Regions from separate parts of the Planococcus massiliensis genome, predicted to be linked through region 2. Evidence: a T-box and tRNA genes for the amino acid it is inferred to sense, from the RefSeq annotation. Region 2 holds a T-box; the other holds one or more tRNA genes.
The links. The T-box of region 2 lies ahead of tyrS (tyrosine--tRNA ligase). A T-box ahead of a tRNA ligase gene usually reads a tRNA of that ligase, here a tRNA-Tyr.
Positions count from the first base shown of each region.

Region 1: it encodes a tRNA-Tyr, which carries the amino acid that the T-box ahead of tyrS (tyrosine--tRNA ligase) is inferred to sense. The anticodon was not compared.

Region 1 is NZ_CCXS01000001.1:3,287,033-3,294,599, reverse strand. Features, by position in the region: gene truA (tRNA pseudouridine(38-40) synthase TruA) at 1-603, shown strand, start outside; gene rplM (50S ribosomal protein L13) at 803-1,240, shown strand; gene rpsI (30S ribosomal protein S9) at 1,270-1,662, shown strand; gene BN1080_RS16515 (Mrp/NBP35 family ATP-binding protein) at 1,969-3,033, shown strand; gene BN1080_RS16510 (KinB-signaling pathway activation protein) at 3,197-3,880, shown strand; rRNA gene rrf (5S ribosomal RNA) at 4,709-4,824, shown strand; tRNA gene BN1080_RS16500 (tRNA-Thr) at 4,862-4,934, shown strand; tRNA gene BN1080_RS16495 (tRNA-Glu) at 4,991-5,065, shown strand; tRNA gene BN1080_RS16490 (tRNA-Val) at 5,090-5,165, shown strand; tRNA gene BN1080_RS16485 (tRNA-Tyr) at 5,174-5,257, shown strand; tRNA gene BN1080_RS16480 (tRNA-Gln) at 5,268-5,342, shown strand; tRNA gene BN1080_RS16475 (tRNA-Lys) at 5,349-5,421, shown strand; tRNA gene BN1080_RS16470 (tRNA-Ala) at 5,450-5,522, shown strand; gene BN1080_RS16465 (citrate synthase/methylcitrate synthase) at 5,597-6,676, opposite strand; gene BN1080_RS16460 (LysR family transcriptional regulator) at 6,783-7,567, shown strand, end outside.
Region 2 is NZ_CCXS01000001.1:2,168,939-2,176,505, forward strand. Features, by position in the region: gene BN1080_RS10720 (hypothetical protein) at 1-243, opposite strand, end outside; gene BN1080_RS10725 (NUDIX hydrolase) at 268-885, opposite strand; gene BN1080_RS10730 (FMN-dependent NADH-azoreductase) at 1,020-1,661, opposite strand; gene BN1080_RS10735 (hypothetical protein) at 1,869-2,348, shown strand; gene tyrS (tyrosine--tRNA ligase) at 2,393-3,658, opposite strand; T-box leader at 3,711-3,902, opposite strand; gene BN1080_RS10745 (transglycosylase domain-containing protein) at 4,010-6,970, shown strand; gene acsA (acetate--CoA ligase) at 7,446-7,567, opposite strand, start outside.

The DNA of each region.
Region 1 (7,567 bases), 1.1 Mb from region 2:
GCGAGCGGGCGCACGGACTCAAAAGTGCATGCGACGGGGCAAGTGATCCATTTCGACACCCCTCTTTCGATCCCGATGAGCGGATGGCTGAAAGCGCTGAACGTTTTATTGCCGGAGGATATCCGGGTTTTTGAGATTGAAGAAGCGGATCCAGCGTTTCATGCACGCTACCATACGGCCAGGAAGACGTACCGCTACAAGTGGGACCGCAGTTCAATCATCAGCCCGTTTACCCGGAATTATATGGTCCATGTCAAGCAGAAGCCCAATATTGAAGCCATGCGGAAAGCAGCAGAAGCGGTTCTCGGGACGCACGATTTCTCGAGTTTCTGCGCTGCGAATACGGCTGTCGTGGATAAAGTGCGGACGGTTCGCCGCCTGGAATTTGAAGAGCATGGGGAAGAATTGCATATGGTGATCGAAGGCACCGGCTTCCTCTATAATATGGTGCGGATTATCGCGGGCACAATGATGGAAATCGGGACAGGGCGCAGAAAGGCTTCCGAGATGGCTGGAATCATCGCCGGAGCGGATCGCAGTTTGGCCGGCAAAACCGCGGCAGCACACGGTTTATACTTGGAAAATGTGGAGTATGAAAGCTGAAGCAACTTTTCCTGGTGTTTTTATAAAAACCCTTGACTTTAAGGGCTATCCATTATATGATGATGTATGGTATTTTCATTACCCCCACGATATGCCCCGGAAGGTTATTTGTGTTTAGGGATAACGAAAAAACGGAACAACGGAACTATAGGAACATGTGATTTTAAAAAAGAGATGATATATTAGGAGGACAATATACATGCGTACAACATTCATGGCTAAAGGTCACGAAGTCGAGCGTAAATGGTTGGTTGTCGATGCAGAAGGGCAAACTCTTGGACGTTTAGCTTCTGAAGTCGCTTCAATCCTACGCGGTAAATACAAACCAACATTCACACCAAACGTTGACACAGGTGATCACGTGATCATCATCAACGCTGACAAAATCCACTTAACTGGTAAAAAGTTAACTGACAAAATCTACTATCGCCACACTCAATTCAGCGGCGGGTTGAAACAGCGTACTGCACTTGAAATGCGCACAAAATACCCAACAAAAATGCTTGAATTGGCTATCAAAGGGATGCTTCCTAAAAACTCTTTAGGACGTCAAATGTTCAGAAAACTACACGTTTACGCTGGACCAGAACATAACCACCAAGCACAACAGCCAGAAGCTTACACGCTTCGCGGATAATCATTAGTAAATAAGAGGAGGATACACCTTTGGCACAAGTTCAATATTTAGGTACAGGTCGCCGTAAAAACTCAACAGCTCGCGTACGTTTAGTACCAGGAGACGGCACAATTACAATTAACAACCGTGACGTATCGGATTACGTTCCATACGAAACACTTGAGCAAATCATCAAACAACCATTAGTAGCTACTGAAACTCTTGGAAGCTATGATGTACTTGTAAACGTAAAAGGCGGCGGCTTCACTGGTCAAGCTGGAGCAGTTCGCCACGGAATCGCACGCGCTCTACTTACTGTAGACCCTGCTTTCCGTCCAGCACTTAAATCTGCTGGATTGCTAACTCGTGACCCACGTATGAAAGAACGTAAGAAACCAGGTTTGCGTTCAGCTCGTCGTGCACCACAGTTCTCAAAACGTTAATAGTTCAAAACCCCTTTTCTCTTTGGAGAAGAGGGGTTTTATTTTGCTTTGAAACTGGTAGAACGGCACTGCTTTCAGGAATGAAAATGAGCGTCACCGCTTTTCTGAGTGTCCAGCTGCGGTGCCCAGCTCTTCGGGTCATAAGCCGATCCGGCTGTGCAGCAAATAAACGCCGCTTCGCCGTATCGGCTTATGCCGGTCAGAGCTAAGCGGGCACCTCCGCTTTTCTAAGTCGCATTAGATTTAATTTAAAAGGCGGTATGCTATACTTTAGGGTGAGCAAAAGTGATAGGGAGTGTATGAGATATGTTGACTGAAGTACAAGTTCGCGAATTACTCGGAGAGCTTCAAGATCCGTTTTTACATAGATCGCTGACGGAGACAAACGGCATTACGTCTGTGAAGATAAAAGAAGAGAAAAATCATGTGAGTGTGAAACTGGCGATTGCGAAAGCGAATACACCGGAACAAATGCAGCTTCAGATGAAAGTGGTCGAAGTGCTAAAAGGAGCGGGAGCAGGATCCGTCGGAATCCGTTTCGAGGAACTGCCTCCTGAAGCTTTAGCGCAATTCCGTGGAACTGCTAGCGAATCGGAAGCGCAAGATCTTTTGTCTCCGCTGAATAAAGTCGAATTCATTTCGATTGCCAGCGGGAAAGGCGGCGTCGGCAAATCAACCGTATCGGTTAACTTGGCTGTAGCGTTAGCTCGCCTCGGCAAAAAAGTCGGTTTGATTGATGCGGACATTTACGGATTTAGTGTTCCAGACATGATGGGCATCGACAAATCTCCAGTTGTGCGCGGCGACACGATTATTCCTGTAGAACGTTTCGGAGTGAAAGTCATTTCAATGGGCTTCTTCGTTGAGGACAATATGCCGGTTGTATGGCGCGGCCCTATGCTTGGGAAAGTCTTGGACCAGTTCTTCCGTGATGTCGAATGGGGCGACTTGGACTATCTTCTATTGGACTTGCCGCCAGGTACGGGAGACGTAGCGCTGGACATCCATCAAATGCTGCCTGCGTCTAAAGAAATCGTCATCACCACTCCACACCCGACAGCAGCATTTGTTGCCGCGCGTGCAGGAGCGATGGCCATTCAAACGGACCATGAAGTATTAGGTGTTATTGAAAACATGTCTTGGTTTGAAAGCAAAGAAACAGGCAAGAAAGAGTATTTATTCGGACAAGGCGGCGGACCGAAACTTGCTGAGGAACTGCAAGCGCCATTGCTTGGCCAGATTCCGCTAGGCCAGCCGGATTGGAACGAAGAAGATTTCGCGCCTTCTGTTTACTTGGAAGACCATCCAACTGGGAAAATCTACGGTGAAATTGCTGAACAGATCCTTGCTCAGTTTGCTAAAAAACAATAACGCGAAACCCGATTGCCGCTGCCGGCTTTCGGGTTTTTCTTCTATATATGTCAAATTGTCACGACTTTCAAGCTTTGTTCACATCTGAAGCGAGAGCTCAATGGATTTTTCTGCTGGGGGTTGGTACAATCTTAAGAGGATTTTAAACAATGGAGGCATTGATGTGACAATACGAAATTGGGTCAAATTTTTCTTTAAAGCGCTTTTAATCGGTGGAGGAGTAACAGGGGTACTTGGATTATTCATTCGCTGGGACGATATATTTTCGCATGCAGTAGCTGACGGCGCCTGGGGAGAAGTGTTCGCAGGCTTTGTTTGGATGATCATTATCGGTTTAACGATGAGCATCATCAGCCAACTTTGTTTCTTTGCTTACTTAACCGTACACCAAATCGGAATGAACATCTTCCGTACGCTCCGGCTATGGAACTGGGTTCAGCTATTGATCATCGCGGTAGTTATTCTCGATTTGATTGTATTCCGCTTTGCACCTAACGCCGAAACAGTCGGACAAGTTTGGCTCTACGGCGTATTGCTGGCGATTTTATTAATCACAGCTGTCGTAACAGCATACTTCAAAGCGAAATGGACAAACAAAGACACGTTCATCTCGGCTTTATTCTTCATGATCGTCATTACTACTGTAGAATGGCTGCCGGCGTTGATGGTGGAAGCAGGGAATATCGATAGCTGGGTAACGTTGCTCTTGTTCCCGTTCCTGGCAGTAAATGCGTATCAATTGCTGGTCTTGCCAAAATACAATGAGCAGTCAGACATCGACCGCCAACGGTTGGAAGAGCGGCGGGCAGCGCGTAAAGCAGCGGCTCAAGCAACAGCTAAAAAATAAAAAAGCGTTTTGGACTTCTCTTTGTAGAAGAAGTTCAAAACGCTTTTTCTTATGGCAACTAAACGGTGAAGTAAACGAAATTACGGGCAAATAAAATTTCAGAAAAGTATTACTTCCAAAGATATTGCTGCTTTAAACTTTAAAATCGTTAATTGAAGTGCCTGGAAATCGCGCTATTATAAGGTTTTGCGAAAGGGAATTTGAGAATGAAGAAAATGAAAATAGAACTTCAATAAAAAGTTTTTCAAAAGTGTTGACAGGAATATAAACATGCTTTAATATAATAAAAGTCGCCAAGCAACAACGAACAACACAAACGAAACGGCGGCAACATGAACCTTGAAAACTGAACAGCAAAACGTCAACAAAAGACGTCACGAGCGCTTCGGCGCGAGAACGGCTTTTGCGAGGGTTGCCGTTAGGCAATCGGAGCAAGGCTGCTTTCACCCGGGTGTTCGTGACTTACCATACTGATCAGGCTTTGCCAGATCAAAGCGAATCGTGCGTCTTTTCGGAGGCGGCGATGCGCCAGCATTGAGCAATCAATACTACTCTATAATGGAGAGTTTGATCCTGGCTCAGGACGAACGCTGGCGGCGTGCCTAATACATGCAAGTCGAGCGGAACTGGGGGAGCTTGCGCAAGCAAGTAAGATCCCTCAAAGACGATGAGGTAGATAGGTTCGAGGTGGAAGCGTGGCGACACGTGCAGCTGACGAATACTAATCGATCGAGGACTTAACCAACTTTGTTTACGGAAACCAGCGGTTTCACCTGTTTCAATGTCGCCTATCCAGTTTTGAGTGAACAAGTCACTCTAAAAAAAGAGTCCAGTGATGATGGCAAAGAGGCCACACCCGTTCCCATCCCGAACACGGAAGTTAAGCTCTTTTGCGCCGATGGTAGTTGGGGGTTTCCCCCTGTGAGAGTAGGACGTCGCTGGGCTATTTTATGTTTTTTACCGCAACGAATCTTTTACCTTGCTTCCATAGCTCAGCAGGTAGAGTGCTTCCATGGTAAGGAAGAGGTCACCGGTTCGAACCCGGTTGGAAGCTTTTTGATTTCCATAAGGTTTTGTAGATTGGTGAGAGACTGTTATACTATTTATATCGGCCCCTTGGTCAAGCGGTTAAGACACCGCCCTTTCACGGCGGTAACACGGGTTCGAATCCCGTAGGGGTCACCAACTTATTTTTGAAATGATTTTAGTGGAGGATTAGCTCAGCTGGGAGAGCATCTGCCTTACAAGCAGAGGGTCGGCGGTTCGATCCCGTCATCCTCCACCATTCTTCTCGGTGGGGTAGCGAAGTGGCTAAACGCGGCGGACTGTAAATCCGCTCCTTCGGGTTCGGCAGTTCGAATCTGCCCCCCACCACCAGTTTTATCTTTGGGGTATAGCCAAGCGGTAAGGCAACGGGTTTTGATCCCGTCATGCCCTGGTTCGAATCCAGGTACCCCAGCCATTTTTCGAGCCATTAGCTCAGTTGGTAGAGCATCTGACTTTTAATCAGAGGGTCGAAGGTTCGAATCCTTCATGGCTCATTTTTATTTTCCTGCGCCTGTTCAGCGCGGGGCCTTAGCTCAGCTGGGAGAGCGCGACGCTGGCAGCGTCGAGGTCAGGGGTTCGAGCCCCCTAGGCTCCATTGTTCCATGTGTATTTGTACTATCCATGTGTAAAAAACCCGTTTCCATTAATTTGGAGACGGGTTTTTTTAAGTTAGTTTCCGATATATTCAGATTGCGGCCGGAAAATGACATTGTCCCGTTGCTGTTCCAATACATGGGCAGTCCAGCCGACGATGCGCGCCACACTGAAAGTAGGCGTGAATAGTGCGGGCGGCATATCAATGGAGCGCATAATCGCAGCTGCATAGAATTCGACATTGGTGTAAAGGGCGCGTCCCGGTTTTCGCTCATTTAATAAGCGAATGATTTCCTGTTCTGCAGACACAGCTAAATCCAGCCAAGCGTCTTCTCCTTCAAGTGCCAGACAGGCGTTACGCAATAAAATCGAACGCGGATCTTCCGTCCGATAAACGCGGTGGCCAAACCCCATAATTTTCTCGCCTCGATCGAGTTTGTTTTTAATGACCAGTTCAATCCGTTCAGGAGATTGAATTTCTTCCAAAAGGTTGATAACACCGGAAGGCGCGCCGCCGTGCAATGGGCCTTTCATCGTTCCTATCGCTGAAGTAAGGGCAGAGACCATATCAGATTCGGTAGAAACCGTGACGCGTGCGGCAAACGTGGACGCATTCATGCCGTGCTCCATGCTGAGTTTCAAATAAGTTTCCAATGCTTCAATTTGTGCAACTGTAGGTTCTGTGCCTCTTAACATCCATAAATAGTTGGCCGTATGATTTAAGTCGTCCCGTGGCTCGATAATGGGAAGCCCTTGCTGTAAGCGGTAGAGCAAAGCCGTTAAAACCGGAAAAACAGACACGAGGGACAATGCTTGCTGCTCAGAAGGAATGCGTGAAAACGCTTGTGAGCTATAAGCGGATATCAAGGTGCGCAGCCCATCCATAATAGAAGCTTCTTTTGGCAACAGCTTTGCTATTTCTACAATATGTTCCGGCACTTTCCGGAACTTAAGAAAAGAAGCTTTCCATTCTTCAAGTTCTACTGAATCTCTACTCTTTCCGTGCCATAAGAAATGAGCCGTCTCCTCAAATGATTTTCCTTTGATCACTTCATCTACCAGTTTTCCTCGGTAACGCAATTCTCCTTTATCCCCGTCAACTGACGAAATGCTTGTCTGCACCGCCACCACACCTTTTAGTCCTTTCTGAAACATGGTTCTTCTCCTCCTTTTCTTTTATCATACCGCGCAATATTGATTATAAAAATTAAAGATATATAATTAAGTCAATTCAAATTATTAATTAAGAAAGGGGGCAATTATGGAGCTTTCGTGGTTAAAGACTTTTGTGGATGCTGCGGAAACCTTGAACTTCAGAAAGACTTCTGAACGGCTGCTGATGTCTCAGCCCAACGTGACCGTGCACATCCGATTATTGGAAGAGAGTTTAGGCATCTCTCTATTTAAGCGCGAAAAGAACCGGGTCGAACTGACGGAAGAAGGGCGCCATTTTCACGGGGAAGCCAAAAGCATTTTAGAGCAAGTGGATGCGAGTATTGACGGACTGCATGCTTTTGCCCAAGGCTACCGGCAGAAATGGCGATTGGCTATTTCTCCGTTGATGGCTGAAACGGTTCTTCCTTATATCTTAAAATCTTTCACTTTGAAGCATCCCGATATTGAATTGGACATACAAGTAGAAGAATCCGAGAAAATCGAGGATTTAGTGGAAAGCGGCGAAGTTTCAGCAGGAATTTCTGCATTGCCGCCAGTACGAAGAAATATTCTCCACGACATTGTCTACGACGATCCGCTCTTATTCATCTTGCCGCGAGATGCGTATGATGACGAAAGCGGGCCAACTGTTTCAGCAGAAGCCATGCTCCAATCATCGATTTTGTTTACTCACCACCATCCGCTATTTTGGGAAGAGCTGTTGCTGAAGCTGCGCTTGCAGGTGACAGGGATTCGGACAATGAAAGTGACACAAGCGCATATCGTGAAGCGATTTATCCAGGAAGGGCTCGGCGTATCATTTCTTCCAAGGTCAATGGTTCGCCGGGAGTTGATCGAAGGGCGCTTGATGGATGCCCATTTTGACTTGTT
Region 2 (7,567 bases):
AAATCGCAATATTGCAGTATGGCCTTCCGCCAGTTCGAACTCTTCTGTTCCTTCTCGTTTGCTTGAATTGATTTCCTCTTTTACGGCCTGTAAACGGACCGGATCTGTGATTTCAATCAGAGCCTCCGTTTCCAGACAGCGAATATCGATTTTTTCTATTTCTTTCTCGATAATCGGGCTTGTAGGCATACAAGCTGCAAGTGCCGCTATTATTATTCCCAAACCCGCATGCTGCCGCTTCATCCATACCCCACCCTACTTTTAAATTCAATCCAAAATCGCTGCTTTTTCTGGATGATGTAAAAACGAAAAAAGCATCTCGATTTGAGCTTCTGTGTTCCGATTCAAAGAAAGTTCAGGCAATGCAGCAGCTGAGAAAAATTCGACTCCGTCCGTCTCTACTCCAAATGATGCCCTACCGCCTACAATTTCACATTGAACAAATAATTTATAATAATGATAGGGCTGCGGCGGATGTCCGTGTTTATTCATATCCAAAAGAGCCAATAGTTTTACTGGAACAGCTTGAAACCCCGATTCCTCCCTTATTTCTTTCACAATATTCTCGCTTGGGGATAGGCCGATATCACAAAAGCCTCCTGGAAGCGCCCATTTATTGTCGACTTTCTCTTTGACCAATAAAATTTTCCCATCCCGGAATACGGCTCCCCGGACATCCACCTTGGGAGTTTGGTAACCTTTTTCACTCGCAAATAAGTCTTTGATCTTTTCCATTTCCACTTCGGTATGTTCAGCCATAATTTCTGTACTGATAGTGCGCAATTCTTCAAAACGCTCCATATCGTATACATCTTTCGAGTAAGTTAACCCTGCTTGAGACAGAGACTGAATGCGTTTAGCCCATTCCAACCATTTTGTACTCATTAAATCCCTCGATTCAACTAATAATATCCTCTTAACTGCATTCTCTGCGGAATGCCGCTATTCCTCTTTAAAATAAAAAAAACCGCCTACCAAGCAAAATTGCTCGATAGACGGTTAAGCGCTTCTCTAGTAGATTATGCGTTTTGGTGAACCAATTTAGAAGCTGCCTCTTTCACTCGCTCAAGGCCTTCTTCGATAATCTGTGCCGCTTTGTCAGGTGTTGCGTTATGGCCTTCGATGATGACTTCATCAACAATCTGCATGCCGAACACGCCGCCGAAAACATTGCGCATATAATTAACAGCCATTTCCATCGGTGCCGCTTCTGGTGAAGAGTAAACGCCTCCGCGTGCATTCAAGAAAATCGCTTTTTTGTCTGTCATCAATTGAATCATATTACCTTCTGCATCGTATTTGAATGCAAATCCAGCGGCATACACATAGTCGATAAATGTATGCAATTTAGCAGGAATCGTCAAATTCCATAATGGGAATGCAAATACCACAAGGTCAGCTGCAGAAATGGCATCCATTGCTTTTTGTTTCGCTGCTAATAGACGTTGTTCGATATCTGTCAATTCTTCTTCATTTTGCAATTTGCCGAATGCATTGAAAAGATCTTGGCCGAAATAAGGCATATCTTCTTCGTACACATCATAAGTTGTTACGTTCAAGTCTTTATTATCTTTCACCGACTCCATGAACGTTTCGTACATCTTGCTTGAAATGCCTTCAGTTGCCGGACGGTTGTTCGCTTTTACTACTAATACATTCATTTGTTCAAATTCCTCCAATAAATTATATTCACATCCCCTATCATATAATGAATACGTATTTTTTTGTTGTGAGACGACTTATCCTGACTTCAAGATATTCATTTCGTGAACATTTTATGACTTTTTCCATTTACTGGTGAAACCTTTCGATTCTAGCTCCGTATTAAGACCAGGAGGGATGGCATGATTTCTTTTGTATTGATTTAATTGGTTGGCCTACCGATTGCAGTCCTTCTTCATGAAGTCGGCCATGCCATTGGCAGTGCTTTGTTATCCAAAGAAAAAGTGAGAGTCTATCTAGGTCCGTTGGATGACAGCAATAAAGAAAATTTTCGGTTCGGAAAGATTTCGTTTCATATCCGGTGGGCTTATTACGGATTTTGCGCTTTGGTGAAGCCAAAAGAAAAACGATCAAAAATTCAACGATTCTTATTCTTAGCAGGAGGTCCTGCTGCTTCATTAAGCCTTGCACTTTTGTCTTTCGCCGCTTTAAATCAGCTGACGAATTGGGACCTTCAGAATTTCACGAAAGGTTTCATGTACATTAATCTTTGGTTATTTGCCGGTACGTCCATCCCTGTCATCTATCCGAAATGGATGGGTCCATACGCAGGACACTCATCTGATGGCTATCAGCTCATTCAATTAATGAAGAAAGAAAAAACACTTGAAACAAAAGCGGATTAAAAAAATGCGGCTTCCCAATGGAAGCCGCATTTTGCCTTTATTTATTAACTAAACTGAACCATATGGTATTTTTTCTTGCCTCGGCGGATGATGGAGAACGCATCTTCCAACCGGTCTTTTTCATCGATGATGTAGTCAAGGTCAGTGACTTTTTCACCATTCACCGAAATTGCGCCGTTTGTGACATCTTCCCGCGCTTGGCGTTTAGATGAAGAAATGCCTGCTTCGACGATCAAGTCGACAATCGACTTCGCTTCTTTCGCGAGTTCAACTGATGGCACATCTTTAAAAGCAGCGCGCATTTCCTCTGCTGATAAAGCCTTCAAATCTCCGCTGAACAAGGCTTTCGTGATGCGCTGCGCATCTTCAAGCGCTTTTTCGCCGTGGATCAATTTGGTCATTTCTTCAGCTAAAACCGTTTGCGCTTTACGCAAATGCGCTTCCGTTTCCACTGTAGTTTCAAGAGCTTCAATTTCTTCGCGGTCGAGGAATGTGAAAATCTTCAAGTATTTGATGACATCTGCATCCGCTGTATTGATCCAGAACTGGTAGAACTCGTAAGGAGAAGTCTTTTTCGCATCGAGCCAAACAGCGCCGCCTGCCGACTTCCCGAACTTCGTTCCGTCCGCTTTCGTCACTAACGGAATCGTGATGCCAAAAGCTTTCGCTTCTTCATCATGTGTTTTGCGAATCACTTCAAGCCCTGATGTGATATTCCCCCATTGATCAGAACCGCCGATTTGAACGCGGCAATTGTAATGGTTGTACAAGTGGTTGTAGTCAATTGCCTGAATCAATGTATATGAGAATTCCGTGAAAGAAATTCCTTGTTCCAAACGTGATGCAACCGAATCTTTTGCCAGCATGTAATTCACGGAAATCAATTTTCCGTAGTCGCGCAAGAATTCAATAATGCTCATCTGCCCTATCCAGTCGCGGTTGTTAACCATTTTCGCACCATTTTCAGAAGCAAAATCAAAAATTTGTTCCATTTGGACTTTAATGCCTTCCACGTTCTTATCAATCTGTTCCGTTGTCTGCAGTTGGCGCTCTTCATTTCTTCCAGAGGGATCGCCGATCATGCCGGTAGCTCCGCCGACTAAAAGAATCGGCTGATGCCCGTGCGTCTGAAAACGTCGCAATGTCAATAGCGGCACGATATGGCCGATGTGCATGCTATCCGCTGTCGGGTCTACACCGCAGTACAACGAAATCTTCTGTTCATCTAATAATTTCTCCATGCCTTCTTCGTCGGTTTGCTGGTAAAGCAAGCCTCTCCATTTTAAGTCTTCCAATAATGCATTTGCCATTTCCATTTCCTCCTTGTTTCAGCTAATAAAAAAAGCCCCTGCATGAAATTCATGCAGGGACGCTTTTGCGCGGTACCACCCAGCTTGGAGAATCTGATTCTCCCGACTCAATATGTGCCGTACGGGGCACTTCCGTAAACTCCAAGCCTGTAATTCAGCTACTGCGCTTTGACCGGTTTGCACCAACCACCGGCTCTCTCTACAAAGTTTGCAACGCCTACTTCGGACTCTTCATCGTTTGAATATGAAAATATATTAGTTAGTTTACTTTATTATGACATATTGTCAATCTTTTTAGTTGCTTTTGTGTGAATATGCTATAATAAAGCGAGATTTTAGGAGGTTGATAAAGTGCTTGAAAAGATAAGGGACGGCCTTAGGAAAACCGAAGAAACCTACAATAGATGGACTTCCGCAAAATGGGCAAAACGTTTGAGCATCACTAGTGGTGTGCTTTGGAACTTGGCTATTTTGCTTGCAATTATATTTGTCGTCGGCGGTGTATTTGCCGCTTCCGTTGGAGCCGGTTATTTCGCTTCCCTGGTGGACGAAGAAAAACTTCGTACGCCGGATGAAATGCGCGGTGAAATTTACAGCTATGCCGAAACCTCTGAGATGTTTTTTGACAACGAAGTCTATATCGGAAAATTACGCACCGATTTAGAACGAAAAGAAACAAAGCTCGATAAGGTTTCAAAATTTGCAATTGACGCGGTTCTTGCGACAGAGGATGAATACTTCCTAGAACATGACGGAATCGTGCCAAAAGCGATTTTCCGTGGATTGTTCCAGGATGTTTCAAACTCCGACAGCCAAACAGGCGGATCGACATTGACACAGCAGTTGATCAAGAACCAAATTTTAACCAATGAAGTATCCTACGAACGAAAAGCCAAAGAAATTTTGCTTGCAATGCGCCTCGAAAAATTCATGTCGAAAGACGAGATTTTAGAAGCTTATTTAAACATCATCCCTTACGGAAGAAACTCTTCCGGTGCGAATATTGCTGGGATTGAAACTGCGGCAAACGGCTTATTTAACGTATCTGCAAGTGATTTGAACTTGCCGCAAGCCGCTTTCATTGCGGGAATCCCGAAAGCGCCTTTCCGCTATACGCCCTATACATCAACTGGCGATCCGAAAGACGATGAAGCGTTGCAGTACGGAATTGACCGCATGAAGACGGTGCTATTCCGGATGAAGGAAACAGAATACATTACCCAGAAAGAATACGATGAAGCAATCGCTTACGACATCAAAAAAGATTTCCGTTTAGATGAACAGCGTTCTTATGAGAAATATCCGCACATCACAGTTGAGCTAGAAAAACGTGCATCCCGCATCATTATGGATGTACTCGCTGAACAAAATGGAATCGACCCTGCTACATTAGAAGAAAATGATAAGTTATACGAAGAATATGCCATTTTGGCAGACCGTGCCGTTCGTTCGAATGGCTACCGCATTTACTCGACCATCAACAAAGAAATGTTCGATGCACAGAAAAAAGCGGCCGCATCCTACGAATCGTACGGGGCGACTTTGACCGCTCCTGCTCTTAATGCAGAGGGCGAAGAAATACAGAAGCAATACCCTGTCCAAATCGGCAGTATGACCGTCGAAAACAGCACCGGCAAAATTTTAAGTTTTGTCGGAGGGCGCGATTTTGAAATCGAAAAACTGAATCATGCGACACAAGCTTTCCGTTCCATCGGTTCTACCGCTAAACCGCTGTTGGTTTACGGACCTGCGATTGAACTAGGAAAAATCGGGGCTGGCAGCCCGGTGGTCGATGTGAAATTCACACAAAATATCCCTGGCCAGAAGCCTTACAAACCGAGCAACTTTGTTCCAACGAGCGAACAAGGCATCATGCCTGCCCGCAATGCTTTAGCAGAATCCCAAAACTTGCCGGCACTTCGCCTCTATTCTCAAATTCAAAACCAAGATCCAAGCAGCTATATGAGAAAAGCTGGATTAACGAGAGTGATTGAGAATAAAGAGAAAGTGAATGCCTTTTTAACATCTGCCCTTGGCGGCGGTGTCGAAGCTTCAGTTGAACAACTGACGAGTGCTTACTCCATGTTCGCTACAAATGGCAAACATAAAGATGCATACATGATTCAACGCATTGAAGATGCAGACGGCAATATCGTATTTGAACAAAATACAGAAGACGGAGAACAAGTATTTTCTCCACAAACTTCTTATATCCTTACGGATATGATGCGCGATGTCTTTAAAACGGAACGTGGTACTGGTAATCGTGCAAACAGCTTACTTAAATTCAGCTCAGACTTTGCCGGCAAAACCGGAACCACCCAAGATGCAAAAGATGTGTGGATCGTCGGCTTAAACCCGAACGTAACGATGAGCGTATGGCTCGGCTATGGAACAGAGAAGTTCCAATTAAATGACCGGCCAAACAGCGAATTACAGCCTTCTGTCCGGGTTAACCAGTTATGGGCGCGCTTAATGAATGCCGCTTATGACACGAACCCTGAATTAATCGGTACTAAAGAAACGTTCAAAGCACCTGAAGGCGTTGTCACCCGCTCATTCTGCAGCATTTCAGGGCTTGCCCCAGGCGGTGCATGTTCGGGTGCTGGCTTAGTGAAAGCCGACTTGTTCAATGCCAACGTTATGGTTCCGACAAAAGCAGATGACAGCTTGACTTCAGGATCTTATACGACTGTAAATGGTTCCCGTTACTTGGCACTGGATAGTACGCCAAGAGAATTTGTCAGCAGCGGCGGTGCCGGTGTTTCCAAAGCTTATATTGACCGCATGCTCGGTAAATTGGGCGGAGATGCAAGCAAACTCTTCCCGGGCAATTCAAGATTCTCGAATATTGTTTCCGGTTCTACATTGAACCACGATGGCGTAGCGCCTGCCGGTGTTCAAGCATCGTTGAACGGCAGAACTCTTACTTGGAGCAATTCCGCTTCGAATGATGTCGTCGGCTACCGCATTTACCGGAGCGGCGGAGGCAATTCTTTACTCGCTTCCATCTCGGAATCTCGTGGAAATTCTTATACTTTGCCGGGTCCAGGCAGCTATTTTGTCGTAGCTGTGGACATCACCGGCCAACAATCGCCGCTCTCCAATACAGTAGGCATTGAAGCGCCAAAACCGGCGGCTCCTGCCAAACCGGAGGAAAATACAGCTCCTCCGGCGGATGAAGAAGACGAAACGGAAACGCCTCCTGAAGAGGAAGAGGAAGAAGAAGAAACTACTCCTCCTCCAGCTAATGGCGGCACTACCCCTCCTCCGGCTGAACCAACAGAACCGGAAGAAGGCGACGGTGAATAATTTATTCCCGCAACTTAAAAAGGCACCAGCTGAGAAAAATCTCAGCTGGTGCCTTTTATGTTTCAAGCTTTCGGATCTAAACGGCTGTTTCCGCTTTTCTTTGTCTAGACTTCGGCAGCCAGATTCTTGGGTCATAAGCCAATCCGGCTGTGTGGCTGAAAACACGCCACTTCGCCAGCTCGTCTTATGTCCGGCGAATCTAGATGGCTGCCTCCGCTTTTCTCTATTGTCCAGACTCCAGTGCCCAGCCCCTCGAGTCGCTTCGGTCTCTCAGCAAATGGCAAAGAGCGCCATTCCCTGAAAGCCCTCCAGCGCTTGTCGGGGCTAGACGGGCACTTCCGCTTTTCTCTATTGTCCAGACTCCAACAGCCAGATCCTCGGGTCATAAGCCATCTTGGCTGTACGGCAAAGAACCCCGCTTCGCCAATCTGTCTTAAGCCTTTCGGATCAAAACGGCTGCCTCCGCTTTTCTCTATTAATCTTCCATCGTCGACAAATCGCCTGTCGGCAAGTCGAGTTCCCATGCTTTCAAGACACGGCGCATAATTTTACCGCTTCGGGTCTTCGGCAGTTTGTCTTTGAATTCGATTTCTTTCG